DNA from 2 places in the Neobacillus sp. PS2-9 genome. Region 2 is predicted to be linked to the other one. Evidence: riboswitches for the same ligand, from Rfam matches in the RefSeq annotation. Region 2 holds a riboswitch; the other holds the start of a gene.
What was found. A riboswitch is a leader RNA that binds a small molecule or an ion and turns the genes downstream of it on or off. The one in region 2 is predicted to bind FMN.

Region 1 (7,383 bases), 1.3 Mb from region 2:
AATGAACCCTGACAAGGACGGGTGTTTCAGGGTCGATTTCACCCTTCACTAATGCAACATGTTCTTTATCATCTACAAGATTGGAATACCCCACAGCTTTAAAGGTGCCAAATTCGGTAGGCAAATTGATTTCCACCTCACGTTTGACCAAGTTATCCTTTTTGTTTCGATATTCAATCAAGTCTTTGATGGTAATCATTTTTACGTTTAGCTCATCCGCTATTTTTCTAAGTTGAGGAACTCGAGCCATTGTCCCATCTTCATTCATGATTTCACAAATGACCCCTGCAGGCTTGGAGCCGCACAATCTAGCTAAATCTACAGCTGCCTCGGTGTGTCCTGTACGTCGCAAGACTCCACCTTTTTTTGCGATTAACGGAAAGATATGACCGGGTCTTTTAAAATCACTTGCTTTTGCTTCAGGATCAAGCATGCTCAAGACTGTGGCTGACCGTTCATAGGCGGAAATACCCGTCGTTGAAAACTTATGATCAATACTGACTGTAAAGGCGGTTCCGTGAGGGTCTGTGTTTTTAGAAACCATTGGCATTAAATCTAATTTTTGCGCTAACTCTTCTTCTATCGGTACACACACAAGCCCTCTGCCGTGAGTTACCATAAAATTTAAAACAGAAGGGGTAGTTTTTTCAGCCAGGGCAATAAAGTCCCCTTCATTTTCTCTATCTTCGTCATCACAAACAATGATAACCTTGCCTTCTTTCAGATCCGATAAAGCTTCCTCGATCGTATTAAACATGCCAAACCACTCCTTTTTTTATCAAGGCTTTGTAAGATTGCCTGTTGATTTCCGCTCCAGGCACTTCGCTTTCCGTGGGTGTTTCGGCGAGCCTCCTCGGCGCTAGCGCCTGCGGGGTCTCCCCTGAACCATACTCCCACAGGAGTCTTCGTGCCTTCCGCTCCAATCAACAGGGTGTAAAAATCAACACTGTTCTTTAACACAGCCTTTATCAATTAACCCATAGCCGTTCGAAAAGAAATATTTTAATAAAATCCATTTTCTTCTAAAAAATTAGCAGTTATTCCTTTTCGACTCTTTTGCTTTGAATCATCTGTTAGGTTTGTTAAAAAATGACCTACATATTTACCGATCATATCGCACTCGAGGTTCACAATATCCCCAGAGCCCTTTAACCCTAGTACTGTTTCAGCTAATGTATGAGGGATTAATGATAAAGTAAAGCTGTCCTCTGTTACAGCAAAGACTGTTAAGCTTGTCCCATCTACTGCAACCGATCCCTTTAATATGACATATCGCAGTAAATCGGGCTCTGCTTCAATTTCATAATAAACCGCATTCTCAAGCGCCTGTTTCCTTTTAATGACCCCAGTCCCATCAATATGGCCAGAAACAAAGTGACCTCCAAATCTTCCCCCTGCAGCCATCGCTCTCTCTAAATTAACTTTTGAACCACGCCTTATTGTATGTAAGCTCGTCGCTTTCACCGTTTCAGGCATGACATCAACGGTAAAATGCTTTCCGGAAAAAGAAGTGACGGTCAGACATACTCCGTTGACAGCAATACTGTCACCAAGGTGAACATCTTCAATTATTCTTTTCGCTTCAATCGTAAGAACAAACGATTCACCCGTTCTTTGGATATTGGCAATGCTTCCTATTTCTTCAACGATTCCAGTAAACATACTAGTTTCTTCTCCTTACATAGGTTCTGCAATGATTCTTATATCATTACCAATCCTATCCACTTGTTTAATGTTCAATGAAACGGCTTCAGCTATTTTTTCGATCCCATGGCCACCAAATAAAGTTGGCGCCGATTTTCCACCAATTAATTTTGGTGCAATATAGGTAATAATCTGTTGAAAAAATCGTTCCTCTAAAAAGCTGCCATGCACTTCTGCACCACCTTCAACAAAAAGTGAAGTCATACCCCTCTTTCCGAGAATACCGAGTAAATCCTTTATACGTATGTGGTTCGTTTCCATTTTGATTATTTCAACGCCCCGTTCCATAAAAAGATGGATTTGCTCACGGGCTACATCATTCCCTGTCACAATCCAAGTCGGTGCTTGATGATCAGTAACAATCTTGGCATTGATTGGCGTTCTTAGGTGTGTGTCAAGAATAATTCGGATGGGATTTTTGCCACCAGAAGACATTCTTGTTGTTAACGATGGATTGTCCTTTAATACGGTATTAACACCAACTAATATCCCGTCATGCTGATGGCGAAACTGATGAACATCAGCTCTTGCTTGCTCACCGGTAATCCACATACTCTCACCAGTTACCGTTGCCGTTTTCCCATCTAAACTTGCTGCCGATTTTAATGTGACATACGGTAGGCCTGTTTGAATGTTATAAAAAAAGACTTTATTCAGCTCACGAGCTTCCTCTTGGAGTAAACCAACCTCCACTTCAATTCCTGCCTTTTTGATTCGTTCAATTCCGGTTCCTGCTACTTGTGGATTTGGGTCAGTTGTTGCCACAAATACTTTCCTTACCCCAGTTCTAATCACTAAGTCACTGCAGGGCGGTGTTTTTCCATGATGACTACATGGCTCAAGTGTTACATACAAAGTAGCATCCTTGGCATTTTCACCTGCCATTTGAATGGCATGTACTTCTGCATGTGCTTCACCTGCTTTTAAATGGGCACCCATTCCAATAATTTGGCCATCCTTCACCAGTACAGCACCTACCACAGGGTTTGGAGTAGTTTGACCTAGCGTTCCTTTGGCAAGATCTAAAGCTAGATTCATGTAAAATGTATCGTTCATTATTTCTTCTCCTTTGAAAAGGATTAAAAAAGACCCTGAAGAAAATTAATTCTTCAGGGTCGTTAAAGACATTAGGAAATAAAAGCTTAAAAATAGGTACACTTCACCCTACCCATAAACCTCGTTTTTCCTTCTCCCATCCAGACTTTAACTGTCGGCCCTGGAGTTTCACCAGATCCACCGTTTATCCAAGCAGACAAACGGGTCACGGACTAAGAAGCATAGCTTCATCACCGCCGGTTAGGAATTTCACCTGACCCCGAAGGAATTATTTAGATATATTAAATGTTATTATACTTCTTTTAAACAGTAAAGGAAAATGCCTTTGATATGTTCAAACAAAAAAACGGCCGGAACTTGGCCGTTACTTATTCCTTATAAGTCTTTACAGGTAAATAAATTTCAAAATGAAGATCTCCCGTTGCATTTTGATGTTTATGCTCTTCTTGATAAACTTCCAAACTTAATGCATGGTGATCCTGCTCGTATCCATATTCTTTCATCCAATTGAACAGTCGAAGGTATGTATTTTCTACTTCCTCTGGTGTTCCTTTATGGGTAGTGTATACATAATTTTTACTTGGAATCGTAAATCCAACCATTCCTTCTGGGATCGCGTCAAGTTTATCTACGGGTGTTGTGACGTAATAGGTAAACTCTGTTTCCCTGCTATGAAAAGGTGCAATGAGAACAGGCTCTTTTGACTGATAGGGTATTTCTTGCAATCGTGATTCCATTTTGTTAAAGAGACTCGGGATGGTGCTTACTTCTGCGTAAGTACCTGTCCACGAAATTCCCACAACCTTAATTTCTTCTTTTTCAATTACTTGGATTCCCAAGCTAATCCCCCCTTTGTTCCATCATATTTCTATTATTCTAATAATATCCCTTAAAGTCCTGCAAAAATATTTCGACTTCCTGTGTTATTTCTTATTTAAAAAAAGCTGTGTTAAAGAACAATGTTGATTTTTACACCCTGTTGATTGGAGCAGAAGGCGCGAAGACTCCTGTGGGAGTACGTTTCAGGGGAGACCCCGCAGGCGTGAGCGCCGAGGAGGCTCGCCGAAACGCCCACGGAAAGCGAAGCGCCTGGAGCGGAAATCAACAGGCAAGTTTAACAAAGCCATTTTAGAAAAAAAAACAACCTTATAAAAGGATGTTTTGAGAAAACCATTTATTTTAAAATACTTGATGAAATATCAAAAACATACCATAGTAAAGTTGCATAGAGGGCAGACAGAACCCAAGCTAAAAATGGTTTATAATAATGTATCGCTAGAACTGAAAACATAACGAAACTAAAAATGGCCGACCAACCTAAATTCCAACCATTCTTATGAACCAATGCCCCTAATTTTAAATCAACATATTCATTTAGCGTATATATAAAGGTCCAAAAAAGGATATTCACTAGTTTCCTCTTGAAAGACTTCGGCATATGACCGAGAAATATACTAATAGTAATAGGATACTTAATTAACATAACCAGAAAGGCTATATGAGTGTGTTTAGCCCAACCTTTATCACTTCCTACAGGCACGTATTCCCACATACTATGCTTATAGAACAAATATTGGTAGACCAAATCACCTACCATTAAAAAGAGAAAGGTGGGATAATAAGCTTTCCAGTTTTTCCAATCTCCCCATTTGATTGCTGAAAAAATATATATGGCCCCGTATATTACATTCAGATTCACCAGGATGCTCCTTCGCGCTCTTATTACACCTATCATTTCCAATTAATTGTAAAATTATCAGTTCCAAATGGTGTGCGAAGATTCTTTGTTTCAAATTGAATAGCTACGAGCTGCTGATAGGGAGAGAACCTTCCAAAATACCCATTGTCATTAGAAGGGTTATACAAATTCCTATACAGTTTTCTTTCTAAAACGTCAGAATAAAAGGATCCTTTTTCAATAGGCATTGATATGCTGTCAATTTTTGCTCCTACTGTTATCGCCAGCTTTTTACTTCTTTCTTTCGCAATCAACTGATGATGATTGTTAACGATTGAGGCGATTTCTGCGATTACCTCTTGTGATTTTTCATAGGCAATCCCTCTTGTCGTAATCGCAAGCGTATACGGTTCATCTGCAAAAACAATGGCCGCATCGTTGTATATTAAATTCATTGGAATCATTCCAACTTTATGAGCAACCTGCACATCCTTAATTCCCTGTGGAATGGTGGTGTTATAAACCGTATGTTCAAGGTAATGGACAAGATTTTTTCCATTGGCGCTTTGGTTTGCGTAACGATACAGTTCTCCTGTATATAGGGTTAAATCGTCAGCTGAGGTCGTATTCCTTCCACCTGGATAGGCATACTCAGCTCCGAGGCTTTTTAAAAATGAAACAAACTGATTGGGTCCCACCCGCTCTTTCAACATAATGAATGCAATATTATCACTATAAATCAACGCTTTTTCGACAAGTTCATCAATGGTATAGACTGAACCTACCTTGTCATTTTGGATGACACCACTGCCGCCATAATAATGCCGGCTTTGATATGTTAATGTTTCGTTTAAGTTAATTTTCCCCTCATCTGCAAGCTTCATCACATATAAAGCTAACGGAAGCTTGATGGTACTTGCAGCTGGCACTTCCGTATTGCTATTTAATGAATAACCTTCATTTGTAACTAGATTTTGATAACGAAGGGTCACTTTTCCTTGGTATGGCTTTATGTATTGGGCTAGATCTGCCTGAAGGGTATTAAATTCTTGGTTTTGATCAGCTTTTACTATTTGGACCAAGACCCCCTGTGAAATCAGTAAGAAATAGAGCACGAAAATAATTATTCTGTTTATTAACACTATCCTTCCCTCCTAGTAACTAAGTACTAGTTTAATAGGAAAAAGAAGAAGATTTTGTCGAAATTTGTAGATTATTTGAGTTTTTAGTATTATCTTTTATCGATTCAGTTTTTTAATAAAAATCTTCTCCCAAAGTTTCCATGGGATGAGATTTCTTAATAGGAGAGTTGTCCTCACTCCTTTTCCAATTGGATGCCTTAAACTAGACCCATCGTCTAAAGCAATACTGGCTATTTTCTCTGCTACATCCTTAGGGTTACCAAACTGTCCTTCCCCTGAAGAAATGTAGTCCTCGATACTCTTCATATATTTATAATAGGGTGAATCTGTTTGTAGTGATTGTGTGGTAACTTGTTTACCGGACGACCAGATATTGGTCTTATATGACCCTGGTTCAATTAACGTGACAGCGATCCCAAACGGTAATAACTCTAATCGTAAGCTTTCGCTCCAGCCTTCCAACGCATGTTTGGAAGCAACATATGGTGATAGTCCTGGAAAGGCGATTTTCCCGCTTATGCTACTTACATTAATAATTTTCCCTTTCCCCTGACTTCTCATAAAAGGAAGAACAGTCTTGGTTACTGCTATGACGCCAAAGAAATTAGTATCGAATTGTTTTCGGTATTCCTCCATTGTAATTTCCTCAACAAACCCGGCCGCAGCATAGCCAGCATTGTTCACTAGAACATCTACCCGGCCTATGCTTTTAATCCGAGCAGCTAATTGTTCAATCGAAGCCTCAGAGGTAACATCAAGTTCACATACAATCAAATTCGATTGTATTGTAAGTCTATTTGCTTCCTTTAGGAGCTCCCCGCTTCTTTCTTTATTTCTCATAGTAGCGATTACTTGAAAACCGGCTTTAGCCAGCTCTATTGTTGTTAATAGTCCAAAACCACTTGAAGCCCCAGTGACAATTGCAATTGGTTGATTCATATACCAATTCCTCCATAATTTTACTATCTACATAATACCATGAAAAAAGGCCGTTCAGCTTTTATGAACGGCCTTACTGGTTTAATAATCTTGCTGTTTTACTTCACTTCTTGTGGAATGGCTAAATTCAAGCCTTTAGCTATTCTCTCACCATACTCTGCATCTGCCTTATAAAAATGCTGAATTTGACGAAGTTTAATATCGTCTCTTTCAACTGGCTTCATTGCGCCAACAATGGTTTCAATAAGTCGTGCTCTTTCCTCTTCGGACATTAAACGGTAAAGGTCACCAGCCTGCGTATAGTGATCATTTTGGTCATAGGCTACCTGCTCGGCTACACCTGAAACCTGGAATGCAGTCTGTTTATGTTCTGGTGCTTCTTTTGGTCCACCATAGCTGTTTGGCTCATAGTAAACAGAGCCGCCTCCATTATTGTCAGAACGCATTGCACCATCACGTTGGTAGTTATTTACCTCTGCCTTAGGACGGTTAATTGGAAGTAAATTATGGTTTGGTCCTACACGATAGCGATGAGCATCAGAATAAGCAAAAATGCGACCTTGAAGCATTTTATCCGGTGATGCTTCAATACCAGGAACCATTGTTCCAGGAGAGAATGTCGCCTGCTCTACTTCAGCAAAGTAGTTTTCAGGATTGCGATTTAGGACCATACGACCTACCTCAATTAGTGGATAATCCTTGTGTGACCATACTTTCGTCACATCAAATGGATCAAAGCGGTACGTATCAGCATCTTCAAATGGCATGATTTGAACATGGAGTCTCCATGCAGGGAAGTCACCATTTTCAATGGCATTATATAAATCCTCTGTATGATAATCCGGATGGTCACCTGCTAATTTT
Region 2 (7,383 bases):
TGCTAAAGATTTTGGTTTAGAAAAAGTAGTAGTTAAGGATTCTCCGATTTTGCAATTGGGTCCATTTGATTTAACAAAGGAAAACCAAGTACCAGTAGCTCCGAATTTGCGTTCAATCCAATAAATGAAAAAGGTCAACCGTTTTAGGTTGATTTTTTTTGTATAAAATAACAATGGTCTCCAAATTATAACAAGTATGTGCAATTCCCTCTTCAAAAACCAATATGTTCTAAATAGAAGGGTTTTAACATAGTGTGGAGGAGAGGAAAAGTTTAAGGAGGAAAAGAAAGGAATGCGTGACTACATAAAGAGGTTTCTTATTGCCATAATTATGGCGCTTTGTGTCAGTTTATTATTTTTAGGTGGACGACATACAGAGGCAGCAAGTACACCTGAAACGGCTGAAGTTAAAGAGCGCTGGATTTGGCCGTCAGATGGGATTATATCTGACACCTATGGAACAAGAAATGGAAAACATAAAGGTATTGATATTGCCGGAAGCATAGATACTCCTATTCTTGCTGTTGAAGATGGTGTGGTTTTAAAATCCTATTTTTCTACTACATATGGTAATGTGGTATTTATAAAACACCCAAGTAATTTTGTAACAGTATATGCTCATTTAAACAAGAGATATGTTATGGTGGGACAAAGCGTTAAGCAAGGTGATATGATTGGCAAGATGGGAAAAACAGGACAAGCTACAGGAACACACCTTCACTTTGAAACACATCAATTAGAGTGGAGATACGATAAGAAATTTGCGTTGGATCCGGAAGTTCTACTTGGGAAAGCAGATGTGGGTGAAACAGTTCAAGGGGGAGTAGCTAGTATAGGTGATCATATACTAGAGGCTAGTTCACATTTTCACACGAGTGACGATAATAGCAAACTTCAAACAACTGAATCGTCAATAAAGGACACTTATATCGTTAAACAAGGTGATACCTTGTACTCTATTTCAAAGAAAAGAAATACAACTATAAATAAAATTAAAGAATTAAACCAGCTGACCTCTGATTTGATTAGACCAAAACAAATATTAATTATCCAAAAATAGCTAAACCTGCAGACTTTACTTCTGCAGGTTTTTTCAATATATGTTACAAAAAAGAAAAATAGCAAACCTTTTACTTAACAAAATCTTTGTCCTCCATTATAATTAAACTTGTAATTTAATATCGATCTATCTTCGGGGCAGGGTGAAATTCCCGATCGGCGGTATTGAGCATTGCTCTAAGCCCGCGAGCCTGTATGGGCAGGATTTGGTGTGATTCCAAAGCCGACAGTATAGTCTGGATGGGAGAAGATGGAGGTTCTGCAGACGTTCAAAAATGATATCTCAATGGACGTTTATTAAGCGTGCCTTTGTAAACTCCCTCAAGTTAATTGCTTGAGGGTATTTTTATTCTTGAGATCGTCTTTTTGCTGAACCTCTCTTCCTAACGTGATGGATCAAAAAAGGAGAGAGGAAGATGGAAAAAATGAAGAAAACGAAGAAAATGAATGTTAAGGCCTATGTTTCAATTGGCATGCTAAGTAGTATTGCATATCTGTTAATGCTACTAAACTTTCCGCTGCCGTTGTTTCCGAACTTTTTATTTGTTGATTTCAGTGATATTCCTGCTTTAATTGCTGCATTAATTTTTGGCCCGATTGCGGGTATATTGGTTGAGTTTTTCAAAAATGTGCTTAACTATCTTGCGACTGGAAGCCAAACGGGAATTCCTGTAGGTCATATTGCTAATTTCCTAGCTGGTATTGTGTTTGTTCTTCCGACATATTATGTATACAACAAACTAAAAACAAAAAAAGGGATGACACTAGCTTTAGTTGTTGGAACCGTCACAATGGCTGTGATTATGAGCATCTTAAATTACATCATCATTTTACCGGCCTATACGGTATTAATGGGATTTCCAGATATGCGAAATCTAGTCGTTCCAGCTATACTGCCTTTTAATATATTGAAGGGTGTAATGATGTCATTCATCTTCATGTTGTTATTTATTCGGATGCAGTCATGGATTAATAAATTTTCAATCATTAAAGGGGCATAAAAAAGACAAAGGTCCATTTTCGGGCCTTTGTCTTTTTTTTTAGGCTCTGTTACTTGCCTGTTGATTTCCGCTCCAGGCACGAGCGGTTCGTGGGTGTTTCGGCGAGCCTCCTCGGCGCTAGCGCCTGCGGGGTCTCCCCTGAACCATACTCCCACAGGAGTCTTCGTGCCTTCCGCTCCAAACAACAGGGTGTAAAAATCAACATTGTTCTTTAACACAGCCTTATTTTTAAATAATGGAAAACCCCTCCTATTTTTTTAGGAGGGGTAGTAGCTTAAGAATATATTATTAGCAAAATATTATTCAAATTTAGTTGCATTACCATCAAATGGTTCGTCTGCAACTTTAATTGAATCAGTTGGGCAACCTTCAAATGCATCCATCATATCATCGATTAATACATCTGGAATCTCAACGATACCTTCGTTATCATCAAGTGTTACAAATGCAATACCTTCATCATCGTAATCATAGATATCTGGTGCTGCTGCGCCACATGCACCACAAGCGATACATGTTTCCTTGTCAACAATTGTGTACTTTGCCATGAAAAAAACCTCCCAGTAAATTAACAATAATATTCTTGCTAATTTCCATTGCAAAATGGAAACGCATAACTCATTTCTATTGTAAAACTGTATGGGCAACTTTTCAATAGAAAAATGTTATTATAGCCTTCCATCGGTAAATTGATTTTCTTAAAGTTACACAATTTTCAGCAACAAGTACCTCAATTTCATGTTAAAATAATAATAGAAAAATTGGATATTTTGTCGAATATAAACAGGAAAAAGTGGTGAGGTGGATTGAAGCAGATAGAATCCATTATTCTTTATTGCTTAAAACAACTAAATTGCGAGCGAACAGTTTATTCCATTTTTCATTTACTTAATGGAAAAAAGTCATCTCAAACGATTCAGGATGCCCATCTGTTTTCTTTGAAACATTTTTTTGGTATTTATGAACCCCTAAAGAGAGACACTTTTGAAGAGATTATCCAATCCATGATAAACCAAAATCAAATCTCCTTTCATGGTGATCAGCGATACCATCTTACCACTCATGGGAAGACACTCCTTGAAAAAAATCCACCAACGTCTTATTTGGATGGGTGGAATTATCATTCAATTACAAATTTATTTTGGGAAAGACTATCGTTATTCATTCAGGTTACTTCGAATCTCGTATACGGGGAGAAAAGATATATTCCCATACAAAAAAATAAAGAACACCACCAATGGTTGAAAAGCGTATTAAAAGAGATAAAAATTCCAAAGAAAGAAGTAGGTGAATTGGTTTTTGCTGAATTGGTCAGTTGTTTTGATCATTATAAAGGTGTGGACCCATCCATTTTTGTTTTTCGGCTGACTGGTTTTAAACAGATTGGTTTAACGCCACAACAGACAGCTAGAAAGGTAGAGATGGATGTGCACGATTACCACCTTGCTTTTATTCAAATCCTTCATTATTTAATACAAAAGATTGGACAGGAAGCAGGTCAATTTAGCATTTTACCTTTACTTATTCGCGGCCTTAAACAAACAAATGAATTAACTCTATCATCTAGGAAAACATGGGATTTATTAAATCAGGGATATCCGCTCGACCACATTGCCAATTTTAGACAGTTGAAAATGAGTACTATTGAAGATCATCTTGTTGAATTTGCATTACATGTAAATGATTTTTCCATTGATTCATATGTGAGCAAAAATCTACAAGAGGAGATTTTATCCATTTCTCGAAAATCGGGAACAAGACAACTAAAGGTGATTAAGGACAAATTGAATACAGCAACATATTTTCAAATAAGGTTAGTCTTAGCGAAATATGGTGATAAATCATGGAACTAGAGATACTTTTAGAGAAATATTTTGGTTATCATTCATTTAAAACAGGACAAAAGGAAGTCATTACCTCCTTGCTTGAAGGGAAACACACATTGGCCATGCTCCCAACTGGTACCGGGAAATCATTATGTTACCAGCTTCCTGGTTATATCCTAAAAGGTCAGATTTTAATTGTTTCTCCACTTTTATCCCTTATGCAGGATCAAGTAGAGCAAATGAATCGGTTTGGAGAAAAAAGGGTCGTTGCATTGAATTCCTTTCTTCCTGTAGAAGAAAGGAACAAAGTGCTGAATCGGTTGAACAATTATAAATATATATTTATTTCTCCTGAAATGCTGGCGATTCCATTTATTATTAGAAGGCTTCAACAGCTTACCGTTTCATTGTTCGTAGTGGATGAGGCTCATTGTATTTCACAATGGGGCTTTGATTTTCGACCAGATTATTCAAAACTAGGGGATATTCGTCAAAAACTGGGAAATCCCTTAACATTAGCACTAACGGCTACTGCTACTATGAATGTAAGGGAAGATATTATTTCATCACTTGGGTTGGAAGTGGTTAATAAAATTGAATCAACGATTGATCGTCCGAATATTTCTTTTTATGTTGAAGAATTGGCTAATTTCGATGAAAAGCAGAATCGTATAGTTGAACTTGTCTCTAAAGTGCAGAAACCTGGAATCATTTATTTTTCAAGTAAAAAAATTGCCGAACAAGTGGCTTCTTTATTAGTTGAAAAAGGAATCTGTCAGGCTATGGCCTATCATGGGGGACTGGAGCAAAACACAAGAATTCTGATCCAACAACAATTTATTAATGATCAACTAGATGTAATATGTGCAACAAGTGCTTTTGGAATGGGAGTGAATAAGGAAAATATTCGTTTTATTATTCATTATCACATGCCAATGCAAATGGAGTCTTATCTTCAGGAGATTGGACGTGCAGGGCGAGATGGCAGTCCTAGTATTGCGATTCTCCTATATTCTCCAGGTGATGAACAACTACCAATTCAGCTTGCGGAGGGTGAGCTTCCATCAGTACAGCAAATAGATTGGTTGTTCCAGCAAATTATGCAAACCCAACAGTTAGACAATGGTGGAATTAATCTCCATAGTGACTTAAGAGATTACGGAGGCTTTACTGAGATACAGTGGAGAATACTTGAGGAGTTAATACACCATAGATATAAACCGGGTATCAGTATTAACACTTTACGAGATACAATTTCAGAGTTTGTTAAAGAAAGAATAAGAATCAAAAAAAGTAATATTTTTCAAATGAGAAAATGGATTGAATCAACGACGTGCAGGCGTGAATTAATCCTGGAATATTTTGAAGAAACACTCACCTCCAAGGTTTCATTATGCTGCGATAGATGTGGGATTCATCTAGAGAGCTATGAATCAAACGGAAAGCTTTCATTAGGAAGACACAGTGAGGGAGACTGGAAGGATTATTTAGCCAAAATTTTATTAAATAGCGAGATGAGTGAATGAAAGAGAAGTATAACGAATTAATCGCCAGCTTAACTGATAAAGAGCTACTTAAACATTTATATTTAACACAGGTCATTCTTTTAGTCATTTCTTTCATTTTAGGGCTATTTTTATTTGACCATTTTTCTTATCTAAAGTCTTTTGATTTAATGGATCGGAACATAATTGTAATAGGTATTCCTGCAGGTGTGGCAGTAGTCATCATAGATATAATATTAATGAGAATTTTGCCTTCTTCTTTTTATGATGATGGGGGATTGAATGAAAGAATTTTTAAGAATAAATCGGTCCCTCATATCTTTTTCATTGCGGCATTTGTAGCATTTAGTGAAGAATTACTTTTTAGAGGGATTATACAAACAAAGGTTGGACTACTATTTGCCAGTATTATTTTTGCTATCATTCATTATCGATACCTTTTTAATTGGTTCTTGTTTTTAAATATTATTGTCCTTAGCTTTTTAATCGGAAGTATTTATGCTTTTACAAATAACTTAGTTGTTACAATTACTATGCATTTTGTCATTGATTTTCTCTTAGGTATATATATAAAATTTAAACGTTCACCAATTGATGTCCAACATGAGGGGGGTCTCCATGAATAAAGAAGAACCATATAGGGACCAAGCGGAAAGGTTAAAACAACGAATCCAAAAAATAAATGAAAAAGTGGAGTACGGTGATGAATTACCACCACGAGAACAAATCCATCGGCAAAAAAAGAAGAAAACAAAATGGAAGCTAAGATTTCCTGTGATTCGATTATTAGTCGTATGCTTTATCCTTTTACCTATTATTATCTTTAGTGTTATTTCATATCGTGATAACGGTAAAAAAATCTTAGGTACAGAAAAAACCTCAAGCGATTCTATCGGATATGAAACCATTAATCTCGACAATAATGAAGATGAAAGCAAGGCGGATTCTGTAAAAACTGAGGATCATATTCAAAACGATTCAAATGTGAGTAGTCCTAAGGAACAAAGTGAAGTTCCTTTGGTAGAAGAGAAATCAACCGATGATAGTAGTCAGCAACCCACCCAGAGTGTGCCTGCTAGTTCTAATAAAGCCCCGGGTGATCAACAACAAACAGATAAAAACAGTAGTACACAAACAGTAACAAAAAAGACAGAGCCCACTGTAAGAGTAAAATATCATAAGGTCCAGCCTGGTGAGGGTCTATTTCGAATTGCAATGGATTATTACCAGTCTCAAAAAGGGATAGACATTATTAAAAAGGCGAACAATTTAACCAGTGAAAATATTTATGCTGGTCAAGTGTTAAAAATCCCATTAAACAACTAACCGATCATCCTTTGGTCGGTTTTTTTATGGAAAAAAACATATTGTGAAGGACAAGTTCATAAGTATATATGGAGAAATGGAGGGATAAGAATGGATTCTCCAATCCAATTACTTGAACATACCGACCAAGCAACTAAACAAATGTTAGAAAACGTGAGAAAACGGAAAAAAAAGTTTGATGATACAAAACTATGGCATTATATTTCGATATATGCGACTCTTTCCCTTGCTTTAATCTTTATGGCGTATTTTTATTTTACGATTTATCTGCATTTTTCTTATTCTTTTTTAGCTGTATTATCCGCAACTATCAATGATTCATTCAGTGTGTCGCTTTTATCAATCGTGCTTATTGGACTAGGGTCCATGAATGTGTTAAAACAACAAAAAGAGAAGAAGGAAAAGGAATATCAGGAACTAAGATGTGAAATTGTCGATCGGAGCAAAGATTTATGGAAAAAGGAAGATGAATGGAAGAATCGTCATGTTGTGTTTGAAACTATGAAGAAAAAATACGATATTAACCTCTACCACGAAAAAAAATAAGAAGCAGAGTCGTTTCTGCTTCTTATTTTCATTAGGCTGTGTTAACGAACAATATTGATTTTTACACCCTGTTGATTGGAGCGGAAGGCACGAAGACTCCTGTGGGAGTATGGTTCAGGG

Region 1: it holds a riboswitch for FMN, as region 2 does, so the genes downstream of both, ribD (bifunctional diaminohydroxyphosphoribosylaminopyrimidine deaminase/5-amino-6-(5-phosphoribosylamino)uracil reductase RibD) here and RCG25_RS09010 (ECF transporter S component) in region 2, are expected to answer to the same signal.

What each region holds. Positions count from the first base shown of each region.
Region 1 covers NZ_CP133269.1:3,117,458-3,124,840, forward strand. The annotation lists gene RCG25_RS15780 (bifunctional 3,4-dihydroxy-2-butanone-4-phosphate synthase/GTP cyclohydrolase II) at 1-757, opposite strand, end outside; gene ribE (riboflavin synthase) at 1,003-1,662, opposite strand; gene ribD (bifunctional diaminohydroxyphosphoribosylaminopyrimidine deaminase/5-amino-6-(5-phosphoribosylamino)uracil reductase RibD) at 1,678-2,760, opposite strand; FMN riboswitch at 2,885-3,031, opposite strand; gene RCG25_RS15795 (GyrI-like domain-containing protein) at 3,129-3,599, opposite strand; gene RCG25_RS15800 (CBO0543 family protein) at 3,935-4,459, opposite strand; gene RCG25_RS15805 (serine hydrolase) at 4,492-5,580, opposite strand; gene RCG25_RS15810 (oxidoreductase) at 5,677-6,519, opposite strand; gene katA (catalase KatA) at 6,618-7,383, opposite strand, start outside.
Region 2 covers NZ_CP133269.1:1,810,782-1,818,164, forward strand. The annotation lists gene RCG25_RS09000 (hypothetical protein) at 1-124, shown strand, start outside; gene RCG25_RS09005 (peptidoglycan DD-metalloendopeptidase family protein) at 293-1,060, shown strand; FMN riboswitch at 1,185-1,315, shown strand; gene RCG25_RS09010 (ECF transporter S component) at 1,476-2,060, shown strand; gene RCG25_RS09015 (ferredoxin) at 2,360-2,608, opposite strand; gene RCG25_RS09020 (YpbB family protein) at 2,867-3,913, shown strand; gene RCG25_RS09025 (RecQ family ATP-dependent DNA helicase) at 3,904-5,412, shown strand; gene RCG25_RS09030 (CPBP family intramembrane glutamic endopeptidase) at 5,409-6,017, shown strand; gene RCG25_RS09035 (LysM peptidoglycan-binding domain-containing protein) at 6,010-6,717, shown strand; gene RCG25_RS09040 (DUF2663 family protein) at 6,808-7,263, shown strand.